Regions from separate parts of the Shewanella indica genome, predicted to be linked through region 2. Evidence: predicted binding sites of a transcription regulator. Region 2 holds the regulator's gene; each other region holds the start of a gene.
What was found. Region 2 encodes MetJ, which represses methionine synthesis genes. Its sites were predicted from a motif close to TAGACGTCTAGACGTCTA; they were not measured.
Positions count from the first base shown of each region.

Region 1 (4,921 bases), 410 kb from region 2:
CCGCTCTCTCTGAAGTGGCCGATGAGACCCAGGGCTTTGATTTGGGCGCTGTCGACTACATCACCAAGCCTGTCAGTGCCCCGATAGTTAAGGCGCGGGTGCGGAACCACCTGGCCCTCTATGATCAGCAGCGCTTGCTGGAACAACAGGTGCGTGAACGCACTCACGAGCTGGAACAGACCCGTTTCGAGATCATTCGTCGTCTGGGCCGCGCTGCCGAATACAAGGATAACGAAACCGGCTTACACGTTATTCGCATGAGCCACTACGCCAAGCTACTGGCGCAGCAAGCCCAGTTGCCGGAACACTTCTGTGAACTACTCTATAATGCGGCGCCCATGCATGATATCGGCAAGATAGGTACGCCGGACGCCGTGCTGAAAAAGCCGGCCAAGCTGGATGCCGAAGAGTGGAGAATCATGCAACAACACGCCGAAATCGGCGCCGAGATTATTGGTGAACACCCGGATCCTCTGTTGCAGATGTCCCGGAGGATAGCATTGACCCACCACGAAAAGTGGGACGGCTCAGGTTATCCCAAAGGTTTAAAAGGCGAAGATATTCCCATTGAGGGGCGAATCGTCGCCATTGCCGATGTCTTTGATGCCCTGACTTCGATTCGACCTTACAAGAAGGCCTGGAGCATAGAAGATACCATGGCGTTGCTGGAGTCTGAGGCAGGGAAACACTTTGACCCTGAACTGGTGGAGCACTTCAAACAGATATTGCCCCAGGTGATTGAAGTGCGTGACACTCATATGGAAACCGAGTCCGGCACCGAATAGCGACAAACTGCGGATAAAAATAAAGGCGCCGACGGCGCCTTTATTGGGTGATTTATTGTTACTCCTGCTCTTCCAGAGAGTAGGGTAGAGGCATTACCGTCAGTTCGCTGTTTTCATCATCGGCGATACGGAATTTGGCACCGACTTCTGTGTCATTGGCCAGTACTGCGGTCAGCAGTAACTCGCCATTTCGTTGTACGGCTTCAATAATGCTGCCACCCTTACGAAAACCTCCTTCCAGCGCCATCTCCAGCGTGGTTTCCGGGGTGACATCGACAGTGGCTTTGCCCTTGAGAATATAGAGGGCTCGCTTGTTGCCGCCGCGATACTTCATTCTGGCCACGGTTTCCTGGCCCATGTAGCAACCCTTGGTGAAGCTGATGCCGTTGATGGCTTGCAGGTTGCACATTTGCGGTACAAATTGGCCCATGTGTGCTGCCGGCAGGTTAGGGTAGGCGGCAAGGATTTCCAGCTCTTGCCAGGCACTGGCATCGACTGGAGGCTGCTGGCAGATGGCATCGGCCTGGGCTTTGGGCAGTACCAGAATAAAGCGCTCGCCGTCCTGCAGCACTGCGCCGCCATCGACAGCGCTGACTTGTTGCTCGGCGTTGAAGCCCGGAAGCTGCTCTGTCAGCCAAGTGCTCGCCTTGGCACCGGCAACACCCAAGAGGCTGTAATCGTCGCTGACATCGACCAGTTCGGCCTTACTGAATACCGCATACTTCTTCAATTGCGGCAAGTCGGCTGCCAGGGTATCTTTTGGCATCATCAATATCAGGGCATCACCCAGAGTAAAGGTTCTGAAGCTTGAAAGCATCTTGCCTTTGGGGTCGCAGTGAGCGCCCCAGCGCCACTGCTCTGTCGTGAGAGAGCTGATATCTGTGGTGACCTGACCGTGGATAAAGCTGCGGCCCTGTTCACCGGTAACGGCAAGCAGACCCAAGTGAGAGAGGCGGGAAATAAGCAGATCCGGAATGCCGGCATCCAGAGGCCAATCGGGCTGAGAAACGCAAATGCTCATAACAAGATCCTGAGATTGAAGGCATTAAGAGATCTGCGATTGTAGCGGATTTGACAGAAATAAACAGGGCGCCAAGGGTAATAAGGCGCCCTGTGAAAATCAGAACAGCAAACGAGTACGGATAGTGCCTTCGATAGACTTGAGTTCTGTTAGTGCTTCTTCTGCCTGAGTGGTATCCACTTCCATTACCACATAACCTATGGTCGGCGTGGTTTGCAGGTACTGGGCTGAAATGTTGATGCCTTTTTCTGAAAACGCCTGGTTAATCTTGATCAGAATACCTGGACGGTTATGGTGAATATGCAGCAGGCGAGAGGCATCTTTATGCTGCGGCAGCGATACTTCCGGGAAGTTGACTGCCGACAGGGTAGAGCCGTTGTCTGAGTATTTGGCCAGCTTGCCGGCAACCTCAATACCTATGTTTTCCTGAGCTTCTTCTGTGCTGCCACCTATGTGAGGGGTCAGCAGCACATTGTCCAGACCGCGCAGCGGGCTTTGGAATTCATCTGTGTTGGACTTGGGCTCAGCCGGAAACACGTCGATGGCAGCACCAGCCAACTGCTGCTCCTTGAGGGCGACGGCCAGGGCGTCGATATCCACCACTGTGCCGCGGGAAGCGTTGATCAATATGCTCCCTTTGCGCATCATCGCCAGTTCGGCCTGGGCAATCATCTCTTTGGTCTGTGGTGTTTCAGGTACATGCAGGCTGACCACATCGGCCTGAGACAGCAGTTGCTCCATGGAGTGAACTTGTTGGGCGTTACCCAGCGGCAGCTTATCTTCGATATCGAAGAAGATCACTTTCATCCCTAAAGTTTCGGCAAGGATCCCAAGCTGGGTGCCGATATGACCATAACCTATAACCCCAAGGGTTTTGCCGCGGGCTTCAAAGCTGCCATTGGCGCTCTTGAGCCAGCCACCACGATGGGCCAGGGCGTTGCGCTGCGGGATCCCGCGCAGCAACATGATGATTTCACCGAGTACCAGTTCGGCCACGCTGCGGGTATTGGAGAAGGGTGCGTTGAATACTGGAATACCCAGTTGCTCGGCAGCCTTGAGATCGACCTGGTTGGTACCGATACAGAAACATCCTATGGCAACCAGCTTTTCAGCTTGTTGCAAGACTTCTTGGGTTAGTTGGGTACGGGAGCGGATTCCGACGAAATGGGCATCTTTGATCGACTGCTGCAGCTCAGTGCCGGAAAGTGATGCCTTATGATACTCGATATTGGTGTAGCCAGCCCTTTCCAGCACATCAACGGCTGATTGGTGGACGCCTTCCAACAACAGGATTTTAATTTTATCCTTGTCCAGCGAGTGTTTCGCCATGATATAGGTACCCTCTTGATTATTAACTAATGTACGTATGCTATGATATTTTCGCTCATGCCCAACCAAAGTAGCACTTTTTTCAGATTAAGTGGAGGGCTAGATGGCTAAAGTATTTTTTCCTAATAGAGAACAATCACTGGCATAAGGAAAGTGGCTTGAAAAACACAATTATCTGGCTGGTCATTTATTTTGCGGTACTTATCTGGTCGGCGATAGCCCCCAAAGATAATTTTACTTGGTGGCTGGAAGCGCTGCCGGGTATGCTGGCGCTGCCGATACTGTTTTTTACCCGTAAGCGTTTCCCGTTGACTCCACTGCTTTATGGCCTGATCTTGGTGCACTGCCTGATCCTCTTTGTCGGTGCCCACTACACCTACGCCGAGGTGCCACTGTTCGATACCTTGGCACAGTGGATGGGTTCTGAGCGCAATAACTACGATAAACTGGGTCACTTGGCGCAAGGGTTTATCCCGGCCATGATTGCTCGGGAGATACTGCTGCGTAATCGGGCAGTGAAGCCGGGTGCCTGGTGTGCCTTTCTAGTCAGTTGTTTTGCCTTGGCCTTATCGGCTTTCTATGAACTGATAGAATGGTGGGTCGCCGTTGCCACCGGAACCGGCGCCGAGGCCTTTCTCGGCACCCAAGGCTACGTTTGGGATACCCAGTCGGATATGCTGATGGCCCTTGTCGGTGCTATCGCTGCCTTGTTCTTCTTATCCTCATTTCATGACCGTCAATTGCGGCATTTAAACGTAGATTGACAGTTGGAACAAAGAGTTTTGAATACACTCTTTACAATCTTCCGTCTGAAAAATCTGTTAAAGATTGTTAGAATAATACTTTATGGTGATGAAAACCGGACGTTATCTGGTCAGAATCGTCTGATGCTTTTTGTGTAGTCGCACTTAAAGTGATTAAGGAAGCTATCCCTTTAGGGATATAAGCAAGACTTTTCAGGGAGAAGAGTAAAAATGAGTAGTATCAATGAGTTGGTTTTTATAAATCAAATAGCCGCCCCTTGTCATTTGGCCATACTGGCCGAGTCCATCGGTCTTAAGACTCGTATAGTACGCCACCCGGAGCAGTTGGAACCGCAGAAGAGCGATAGTACTTTTTATCTAATCTCTCAGAAGGGGGCAGCGCTGGATAATAAGGGGATCCCTTTATTGGCCAGTCGTTTGGTTTCCCATGTTCCGGTCGCCCTTTATCAAGTCTGCAGAGGGTCACTGGATCAGGAATCAGCCATGTTGCTGGGGATCCGCGGAGTGCTCTACTCAGATCAGCGTATCGATCTTATGCTCACTGGTCTACGCAAGATGGTGGCCGATGAGCTCTGGTACGACAGAACCCTTATCAGTAAGATGTTCCGTAAGTTGGTTAAAACTCTGGACACTGGCAATGAGATGTCGGCCGATACGGTTTCCATGCTGCAGATGTTGACCCGGCGTGAACGTACCATTATTCAGCTGGTTTCCAGTGGTGCCAGGAATAAAGAGATAGCCCAGCGTCTGTGTATCAGTGAGCATACGGTCAAGGCGCATATCTCATCGATTTTCCGCAAGACACAATCTCGTAATCGAGTCGAATTGTTGCGTTGGGCCCAGACCTATCAGAGTCACTTCGATCTCATCAGTTGATTTGTCGCTGGATTCAGCCTGAACTTGGCCCCGAATGGGGCTTGTTTATGTTTTGATGGCTTTTTATGTAAGCCAAGTCAGTGGAAAATTCCTGTCAGAGTGCGGCAATCGCCGCTGCTTTGTGCTTTTTTACGCGTTGGGAATGG
Region 1 is NZ_JAWXXR010000001.1:589,249-594,169, reverse strand. It holds gene SIL79_RS02790 (response regulator) at 1-785, shown strand, start outside; gene ygfZ (tRNA-modifying protein YgfZ) at 844-1,806, opposite strand; gene serA (phosphoglycerate dehydrogenase) at 1,906-3,135, opposite strand; gene SIL79_RS02775 (DUF2238 domain-containing protein) at 3,294-3,899, shown strand; gene SIL79_RS02770 (helix-turn-helix transcriptional regulator) at 4,110-4,775, shown strand.
Region 1: a site for MetJ is predicted at 3,228-3,245, ahead of serA (phosphoglycerate dehydrogenase). Genes of this name have one in related genera too.

Region 2 (4,921 bases):
CTCATTGCAGATCCAGGCGCGGCTCGAACTCGCCAAGCCCAGGAGTTCAACACTGGCCTCCAGCTCACGTTTGAGGCCGTCGCGGGCTCGGCCAAACAACTCCACCCAGGCTTCGCCTATGTTACCCACACCCAGCAGAATAACGCCTATGCGTTTGCGGGGGCCGGCGCAGCGCCTGTGCACCTTCTGGGTCAGCAGGTTCACCTGCGATTTGGGTACCAGGGTGACCAGGCTGAGTTGGTCCTGGTACAGAGGCCGCGCTTCACGGCTCAGCAAACGGGCAAAGCTGCGACGATAACTGCCGGCGCCACTGCTTACCAGCGCCACCAGTCCATGCTCTCTGTCCTCGGTAATGCTTTGAATTTTGAGCTCGGATGTCTGCGCTTCCAGTAACTGCCAGACTTGGCGGGATAATTCGGGAGTAAAGGCCAGCTCAAGTTTGTGTTGTCCCTGAGACCAGTAAGCCAGCGGGTTCAAACCCGCCTCATTGAGTGCATCGAGCGTCTGAGTCTGAGCCCGGCTGCCATTGAGCTCCAGGCTCAAGAGGGACACCTGATTAAGATTGGTCACCACAGGGGCGCTTGCAGCATCACTCTTGGGGGCTATCAGGGTAAAGTCGGTATGCGAGGCGTAGCTCGAACGCACCGCCAGGCTGACCTCGGTATCAAACAGCGGCTGCAACGTACGGCAATGCAGTACCGGGGAGCCGAGCCGCGCCAGGCGGTCGGCCTCAGCCAGCGACATGCTGCTCAGCAGTTTGGCATCGGCAATCTTGTTGGGATCGGCATTGAATACCCCTTCGACATCTGTCCAGATAGTCACCCTGTCGATATCGGCCAGGCTGGCTATCAGGGTGGCACTGAAGTCGGAGCCGTTGCGACCGAGCAGCAGAGTTTCCCCTTGGCTATTGGCGCAGATAAAGCCGGTGATCACCAGACGCTCATCGGGATGCTCGGCCAGCAGCCGCTGCACCCTTTCGCGGGACTCATCTAGGCGAATCCTGGGCACTGCGCCCTCATCGGCAATCAACAAACTGCGGGCATCCACATGGGAAGCGGCAACACCGGACTCCCGCAGCAGCGCCGCCATCAGTCTGGCCGACCAGCGTTCACCGAAACCCACCACCTGATTGCATTGGTATTCGCTGAGTTCAGGCAAGGACAATAAACTGGCCAGTTGCGCCTTATCTGTAGACAGACGCTCCCGCAGTTGACGTGCCTGTTCATTACCCAGCAGCTGTTCAATCAGATTCTGCTGATAACCGACAAGCTCCTGTAGCTCCTCCTGCCACAGAGCGCCCGACTCCTTCAGGGTCAACAGTTTATAGAGAAAATTGGTACTCTTGCCGGCGGCGGAAACCACTACAAGATCATCGGCATGACCATGGGTCAGCAAAATATGGGCGACCCGTCGGTAGCAATCGGCATCGGCGAGACTGGAACCGCCAAACTTATGTAGGTGACAACGTGCCATCTCAAGCTCCTTCAATTCAACAGTTTGCGGCTGCCGCCAATCCGGCGGCGATATCGTCCAGCAGATCCCGGCCATCTTCTATGCCCACAGACAAGCGAATAAGCGTGTCTTTAATACCGGCTTCGGCGCGAGCCTCACTCGCCATGGCTCTGTGGGTCATGGTGGCGGGCACCGCCACCAGGCTCTCAACTCCTCCCAGGCTCTCGGCCACGGAAAACAGCTTGAGCGCGCCGAGGAAGGCAACCACCTGCGCTTCATCACCCTTGAGTTCAAAACTCAGCATAGCGCCAAAGCCACTCTGCTGCCTGGCGGCAATCTCATGGCCTGGGTGGCTCTTAAGCCCCGGATAATAAACTTTGTCGACCACCGGGCTCTGACTCAGCAGCGCCACTATGCGCTCGGCATTGGCCTGATGCTCGCGGATCCTCAGCGCCAGAGTACGCAGGCCACGCAGGGTCAGGTAGCTGTCGAAGGCGCCTCCGCTCAGTCCAAGCGTGTTGGACCACCAGTGCAGCTGCTCTGCCAATTCGGGATCTTTGGCTACTACGGCACCGCCCACCACATCGCTGTGGCCATTGATATATTTAGTGGTCGAGTGCACCACTATGTCGGCCCCCAACAGCAAAGGCTGTTGCAGCGCCGGCGATAAAAAGGTGTTGTCAGCCACCACCAATGCATCCTGCTGGTGAGCTGCCTCGGCAATGGCGGCAATATCCACTACCCGCAGCAGTGGATTGGATGGCGTCTCGAGCCACACCATGCGCGGCTTTTGCGCCAGGGCAGCGGCAAGAGCTTGCGGGTCGGTTTGATCCAGCACCTGCAAGCGAAACTGGCCCTTGGCCGCCAGATGGGTGAACAGCCTATAGCTACCGCCATAACAGTCATGGGGCACCAACAAGAGGTCATCCGGCCCCAGCAGGTTGACCACCAGAGTAATGGCCGCCATGCCGGTCGCTGTGATTGCCGCACTGCAGCCCTGTTCAAGCTCCCCCAAAGCATCTCCCAGAATGGAGCGGGTAGGATTACCCGAGCGGCTATAATCATAGGATCTTGGCTGGGTGTGGCCCTCAAAGGCATAGTTGGTCGACAGATAGATGGGTGGCACCACGGCCCCGTGCTGGCTGTCTGATTCGATGCCCTGCCGGACCGCTGTGGTTGCTAATCGCCGCTCTGTCATAATCGACTCCTGAATGCTGAGGCTCGACACCATAAAGATGTCTGGACGTCTAAATCTAACCAATGACCATCCGGCCGTCAATAGGCATCAAGACGTTTGGACGTCCAAATGTATGGATTTCTGTTCATATTGCACAGATTTTGCAGGCAATCATTTGACTGTATCCTGTAAGGGTTTAAAATCTGCTGCGAATTAGTGAGATCACAGGTGAATCAATGACTGAATGGAATGGCGAATACATCAGCCCTTATGCCGAACACGGCAAGAAGAATGAGCAAGTGAAAAAAATCACTGTCTCTATTCCGTTGAAGGTACTGAAAGTATTGACCGATGAGCGCACCCGGCGCCAGGTAAACAACCTGCGGCACGCCACAAACAGCGAACTGTTGTGCGAAGCCTTCCTGCATGCCTATACCGGCCAGCCACTGCCCAATGATGAGGATTTGTCCAAAGACAAACCAGACAGCATCCCGGAAGAAGCCAAACGCATGATGGATGCCATGGGCATTGAATGGGAAGACATGGAATAAGTGTCTTATTCCTCTGAATTATCTTATTGTTGAACAAGGATCGCTGCGCGATCCTTTTCTTTTGGGAGCTTGCGAATGCTGTCATTGATAGATCCCGTCACCCTGTTGCTGGCATCCCTGATCATATTTACCGGCGCCCTGACCCAGTCGCTGATAGGCTTTGGCCTAGCCGTGGTAGCTACACCTTTGCTGTATATCGTCGATCCGGAACTGGTTCCCGCTCCTGTTATCGCCATGGGGTTTTCCATCGCCCTGCTGACACTGGTACGCGAGCGCGGTCACCTGGAATTCAACGGCTTGCAATATGCCTTGCTGGGACGGCTCCCCGGCGGCCTGATTGGCGCCACCCTGTTGTTGCTGGCGCCGCAACCGATTATGGGCTTGACCATAGCCCTGATTGTGGCCGTGGCCGTATTTCTCAGCTTCAGAAAGTACAGTATCAAAATCAACCGCCTAAGCTTGTTTATCGCCGGGATCTTTTCCGGGATCTTCGGCACCGTGGCCGCCATAGGTGGGCCACCTATGGCCCTGCTGCTGGCGGGAAAAGACGCCAGTCAGTTCCGCGCAGCGCTGTCGGCCTTCTTTATCTTCAGCTCATTGATAGCCTTGATCATTCTCGGCTGTTTTGGCCTCCTGACCCTGAGACACCTATGGCTGTCGCTGTTGCTACTGCCTTCGGTATTTCTCGGTTTTCTGGTGGCTGGCCGTTTGGTGGGCAGGGTAGATAAAGAGAAGACCCGAGTCCTGACGCTGGCACTGTGCGCCCTGAGCGCCCTGCTGCTGACCATCAAATCAACTCTGGCGCTCATCAACGGTTAAATCGCTGTTAGAAGTGATAGCTGGTTTGCAGCACGCCACCTATGGCATCGTCACTGCCAAACATGCCGGTGAGATCCAGCCGGAAGCTGTTGCCTATGGCAAAACCTGTCCCCAGAGAGTAGAGATCGGCGCTGTGATCATTGAGATCCTGGCGATAACCGAGCCGTAAAGCAACCCAGTCAGCAGGCCGGTATTCGCCACCTAAACGCCAATAGCGGCTGCCCTCAAGCTCGGCAAACTTGTCGTTGTCGGTAAGGTCCAAGTCGCTGCTGAGCGAAAAGGCCGCCCAGTCATAGGCCACCCCGGCGGTAACCATAGGTTTCACCTGATAGGTAAGCTGCACGCCGCCAGCCTCTATGCTGCTTAAGTCCCGCTCGATAAGATTACGTCCGCTGACACCGATAACCAAACCATCCAATGGCTGAAATGCCAGGCCGATATCCAGATTAAAGCCTGTGTCATCACTGCGATAATCATCATCATTGAAATCATCGGCATCGAAGTTGTTGGCGCTGACAGCATAGTTAAAACTATCCAACCGTTGCAGCTTGGGGGTGACTCCCACTGTCACCGGCATATTGACGATAGATAGCGGATAGCTCACGGCCACTCCGAGCTCGGAAACCGCCCCGGCCACTACCCGCCCCTGGGAGGTCAAATCTTGGATTTCCGGCGGGTTATTGGGGTCCAGATTATCCAGGGCATCAATATCCGCAGCGGCGATTTCGGCAATCCCCAAGGCATCGAGATAACTCTTGAATACAAAGGCATAGCTAAAACCATCCGAAGGCATGACCAACGCCATATTGATACCGGCACTGACATAGGCGCTGTTGCCCTGCAGCGATTGCAAGTCACCACTGAGGCGCTTGCGGTAGTCATCGATAGCCGCTGTGTCGGCGGCGTCTATGGCATTGACCAG
Region 2 is NZ_JAWXXR010000001.1:995,234-1,000,154, forward strand. It holds gene SIL79_RS04585 (bifunctional aspartate kinase/homoserine dehydrogenase II) at 1-1,473, opposite strand, end outside; gene metB (cystathionine gamma-synthase) at 1,490-2,650, opposite strand; gene metJ (met regulon transcriptional regulator MetJ) at 2,866-3,180, shown strand; gene SIL79_RS04600 (sulfite exporter TauE/SafE family protein) at 3,256-3,999, shown strand; gene traF (conjugal transfer protein TraF) at 4,007-4,921, opposite strand, start outside.

Region 3 (4,921 bases), 490 kb from region 2:
GTATCCGGGAGCATGTCTCTTCCTGAGTGATGTGGCTTAAGTTCAACTTTAAGTGTGGAAGCAGTATAGGAATTTCGCAAATCGAGTGCGGCTTAAACCTGCTTTGGCTATAATGCGGCTTCTTTTCTTGCTGAGTCTTTTTAATGCCGCAAACCATGCAATACCGCCAGGCCGAGGCGGCCGATATTGAGACGATTGCCAGTCTGGAGCAGCGCTTCGGCCAGGATGAATTGAGTGCCAGAGAGCGCACTCAAGGCATGCAAGGGCAGGGCTTTTCTGCCAAGGAGCTTGAGCCTCTTGTGGCTTCCGGCCTGGTGTGGTTGGCGTTGGACGCGACTAAGGTAGCCGGTTATCTGATAACCGGCAGTTGGGATAAACTCAAGCATTCGCCTTTGTGTCAGGCCCTCTGTCGGCAACTGGCCCAGAATCGCTTTGACCTGGAATTGAATTGGCAGCAGACTTTGCATTACGGTCCGGTTTGGGTGCATCCTGATTATCGTGGCAAGGGCGTGTTTGATAAGCTTTATGGCGCCGCCAGAGCCAACATCAGTGCGCCTTGGCTGGCACTGATCGCCGAGGATAACGAGGCGTCTATACGTGCCCATAGCCGGGATGGCCGCATGCGCACCCTGGATTTTGTCACCCTTTGTGGCCGGGATTTCTATCTGCTGCTGGGTTAACAGGCGCTTTGACGCGGGAGAGTAAGATGCAAAACACGCCAGAAACCCTACTGCAATCCTGTGAGTCGCTAAGGCTTTCTGCCTGGGATAATGTCAGATACCTGGTGTCTGTTTTGGCGCTGCAGGGTCAGCAGGCAAAGGCTTTTGAAGCCAAAATCGATGGCAAGCCGCATTATCTGCTGCAAGCCTTGGGCGTCTGTTTCGACTGTGGGCGCAGCAATAGCTATCAGGTGCAGATCCGCCAGTTGACTGATACCGAATTCACTCCAATGAAAGTGTTGGATATCACGCCGCTATCGGCCGAGCAGTTGGGTTACCTCTGTATGGAAACGGCCCATTTCGATCACTGCTACTGAGATATCGCCCGATAAATAGATATAAAAAAACCGCCCTGAGGCGGTTTTTCTGCAAGCTGAGTCTATTACAGACCTGCGTCGGTACGCAGGGCTTCAGCCTTGTTGGTTTGCTCCCATGGGAACTCGTCACGGCCGAAGTGACCGTAAGCGGCGGTGCCTTGATAGATGGGGCGCGCCAGATCCAGCATCTCGGTCAGGCCGTATGGACGCAGATCGAAGTGCTGACGTACCAACTGGATAAGCAATTCTTGCGAGACTTTGCCTGTGCCGAAGGTTTCCACACTGATGGAGGTCGGTTCGGCCACACCAATGGCGTAAGACACCTGGATTTCACAGCGGTCAGCCAGACCGGCAGCCACTATGTTTTTGGCAACGTAACGGGCAGCGTAAGCGGCGCTACGGTCAACCTTGGATGGGTCTTTACCTGAGAAGGCACCACCACCGTGACGGGCCATGCCGCCATAGGTATCAACGATGATCTTGCGACCGGTCAAACCACAGTCACCCATAGGGCCACCGATAACAAAACGGCCGGTTGGGTTGATGAAGTACTTGGTGTCCTTGTTCAGCCACTGGGCAGGCAATACTGGCTTGATGATGGTTTCCATCACGCCTTCCACCAGATCCGCCTGGCTGACGCTTTCGCAATGCTGGGTAGAAAGTACCACGGCATCGATACCGACAATCTTGTTGTCTTCGTAGGCGAAAGTCACCTGAGACTTGGCATCGGGACGCAACCAAGGCAGAGCGCCGCTCTTGCGGACTTCTGACTGGCGCTTAACCAACTGGTGAGCGTAGGTGATAGGAGCTGGCATCAGCACGTCGGTCTCATTGCTGGCGTAACCAAACATCAGACCCTGGTCACCGGCACCCTGTTCTTTGGGATCGGCACGGTCTACACCCTGGTTGATATCGGGGGACTGCTTGCCGATGGCGTTCAGTACCGCACAGCTGTCGGCATCAAAACCCATATCCGAGTGGGTATAACCTATTTCGCGAACGGTTTTACGGGTCAGTTCTTCAATATCGACCCAGGCTGAGGTGGTGACTTCACCGGCCACCAGTACCATACCTGTCTTGACCAGGGTTTCACAGGCTACACGGGCCTTGGGATCCTGAGCCAGAATCGCGTCGAGTACCGCATCAGAAATCTGATCGGCGATTTTATCTGGATGTCCTTCTGAGACTGACTCAGAGGTAAACAAGTGTTTTGCCATAATTCGGAAAATCTCGTCTGTGGAATTCAAACGTGTAGAAGCATCTACATCTAGACGGCCATTTTAGTGGAATTCGACTTGGATGACACCCCTTGTCGCAAATATTTGTGCGCCATGGCGCAGGAATCGGCTCAAATGACTAAGAGCTTTTTCCACTGTTTTCAGCTATTTTGCTGAAATGTATCAGATTCATCTGTATCTGGGTGAGGAGTTTTCCTATGGCGCTTTAACCCAGGTAGCCGCATTGAAAGCGAACAGCGGACAGGCAAGTTGACAGCTTTGTGAGCGGCAAGCTTCGCAAATGAGGCGCAAATGTAAACACAAAGCAAAGCCTGGGCTGCTTTTGGCGTTGTGAGTGGGTGAATTTTATTTGCGTCCTTCTGCCCGGTAGGGGAAAATATGGCTCCAATTTGCCCAAGACCTCTAAGATCAAGCAGGAGAGAGCATGTCTTCCCGTAAAGAACTCGCTAACGCTATCCGTGTTTTAAGTATGGACGCTGTCCAAAAGGCCAATTCCGGCCACCCCGGTGCTCCCATGGGGATGGCTGATATCGCCGAAGTCCTGTGGCGGGATCACCTCAAGCACAACCCTGTGAACCCTCAATGGGCCGACCGCGACCGCTTTGTGTTGTCAAACGGCCATGGTTCCATGCTGCATTACTCACTGCTGCATCTGGCGGGTTATGATCTGGGCATTGAAGATCTCAAGCAGTTCCGTCAACTGCACTCACGCACTCCGGGCCATCCTGAATATGGTTATGCTCCCGGCATCGAAACCACCACAGGGCCTTTGGGCCAAGGCATTACCAATGCTGTAGGTATGGCGATTGCGGAAAAGGCTCTGGCGGCTCAGTTTAACCGTGACGGTCACGATATTGTCGATCATCACACTTATGTCTTCATGGGTGACGGTTGCCTGATGGAAGGTATCTCCCATGAGGCCTGCTCACTGGCCGGTACCCTGGGTCTTGGCAAACTGATCGCCTTCTGGGATGACAACGGTATCTCCATCGATGGTCATGTTGAAGGCTGGTTCAGCGATGATACTCCCAAGCGCTTTGAAGCCTATGGCTGGCACGTGGTTGCCGGTGTCGATGGTCACGACCCACAAGCTATTAACGCCGCCATTGAAGCCGCCAAGGCTGATCCGCGTCCATCGCTGATCTGCTGCAAGACCGTAATAGGTTACGGTTCTCCCAACAAGTCCGGTTCTCATGATTGCCACGGTGCGCCGCTGGGTGATGCTGAAATTGCCGCCACCCGTGAATTCCTGGGCTGGAAGCATGAGCCATTCGTGATCCCATCTGAAATCTATGCTGCCTGGGATGCCAAGGAAGCCGGTAAGGCCGCCGAAAGCAGCTGGAACGACAAGTTCGCTGCCTATGAAGCCGCTCACCCCGCGCTGGCCGCCGAGCTCAAGCGTCGCCTCAACGGTGAACTGCCTGCCAACTTTGACGCCGATGCCAAAGCCTACATAGAGCAGCTGCAGGCCAATCCTGCCAATATCGCTTCCCGTAAGGCCTCGCAAAATGCACTGGAAGCCTTCGGTAAAATGTTGCCTGAATTCTTAGGGGGCAGTGCCGACCTGGCGCCTTCCAACCTGACCATGTACTCAGGTTCCAAGCCTATTTCGGCCGAAGATGCCAGCGGCAACTACCTGCACTATGGTGTGCGTGAGTTTGGTATGACCGCCATCATCAACGGTATTGCCCTGCACGGTGGGTTTGTACCTTACGGTGCCACCTTCCTGATGTTTATGGAATATGCCCGTAACGCCATGCGGATGGCCGCGCTGATGAAGGTGCAGAATATTCAAGTCTATACCCACGACTCCATTGGGCTGGGTGAAGACGGCCCGACTCACCAGCCGGTTGAGCAGATTGCCTCTTTGCGTATGACTCCCAACATGAGCACCTGGCGCCCATGTGACCAGGTAGAATCTGCTATCGCCTGGAAATACGCCATTGAGCGCAAAGACGGCCCAACTTCGCTGATCTTCTCGCGTCAGAACCTGACCCAGATGCCACGCAGCGCCGAGCAACTGAATGATGTGGCCAAGGGCGGTTATGTGCTGGTGGATTGCGAAGGCGCGCCTGAGCTGATCATCATTGCCACCGGCAGCGAAGTCGAGTTGGCGGTTAAGGCCCAGGTTGAGCTGGCCGCTACTGGCGCCAAGGTGCGCGTGGTTTCCATGCCATCTACCGACGTATTTGACCAGCAAACCGCGGCTTATAAAGAAGCTGTACTGCCAGCCAATGTCACAAAACGACTGGCCGTGGAAGCGGGCATAGCCGATTACTGGTATAAATATGTCGGCCTGAACGGTCGCATTATTGGCATGACCAGCTTCGGTGAGTCGGCGCCTGCCAATCAGTTGTTTGAGATGTTCGGTTTCACTGTCGATAAAGTGGTTGAAGCCGGTAAGGCTCTGCTCGCCTGAGCCGCGCCTGCCTGATTGGAAATGACTGTGCGGCAACCAGGCAATGGAATGCCGCACAGGAAGTGCAACGGCCTGTCGGGAAGTCAGGCCGTTACCCAATCAGCATCCCTCATTAGAGGAACAGGATCTCCATGATCAGAGTCGCAATCAATGGTTATGGCCGCATCGGCCGTTCAATTCTCCGTGCCTTATACGAATCGGGTAAAAGGCAGCAAATTCAGATCGTTG
Region 3 is NZ_JAWXXR010000001.1:504,471-509,391, reverse strand. It holds gene SIL79_RS02400 (GGDEF domain-containing protein) at 1-14, opposite strand, end outside; gene SIL79_RS02395 (GNAT family N-acetyltransferase) at 144-680, shown strand; gene SIL79_RS02390 (hypothetical protein) at 707-1,036, shown strand; gene metK (methionine adenosyltransferase) at 1,102-2,253, opposite strand; gene tkt (transketolase) at 2,699-4,693, shown strand; gene epd (erythrose-4-phosphate dehydrogenase) at 4,825-4,921, shown strand, end outside.
Region 3: a site for MetJ is predicted at 2,297-2,314, ahead of metK (methionine adenosyltransferase). Genes of this name have one in related genera too.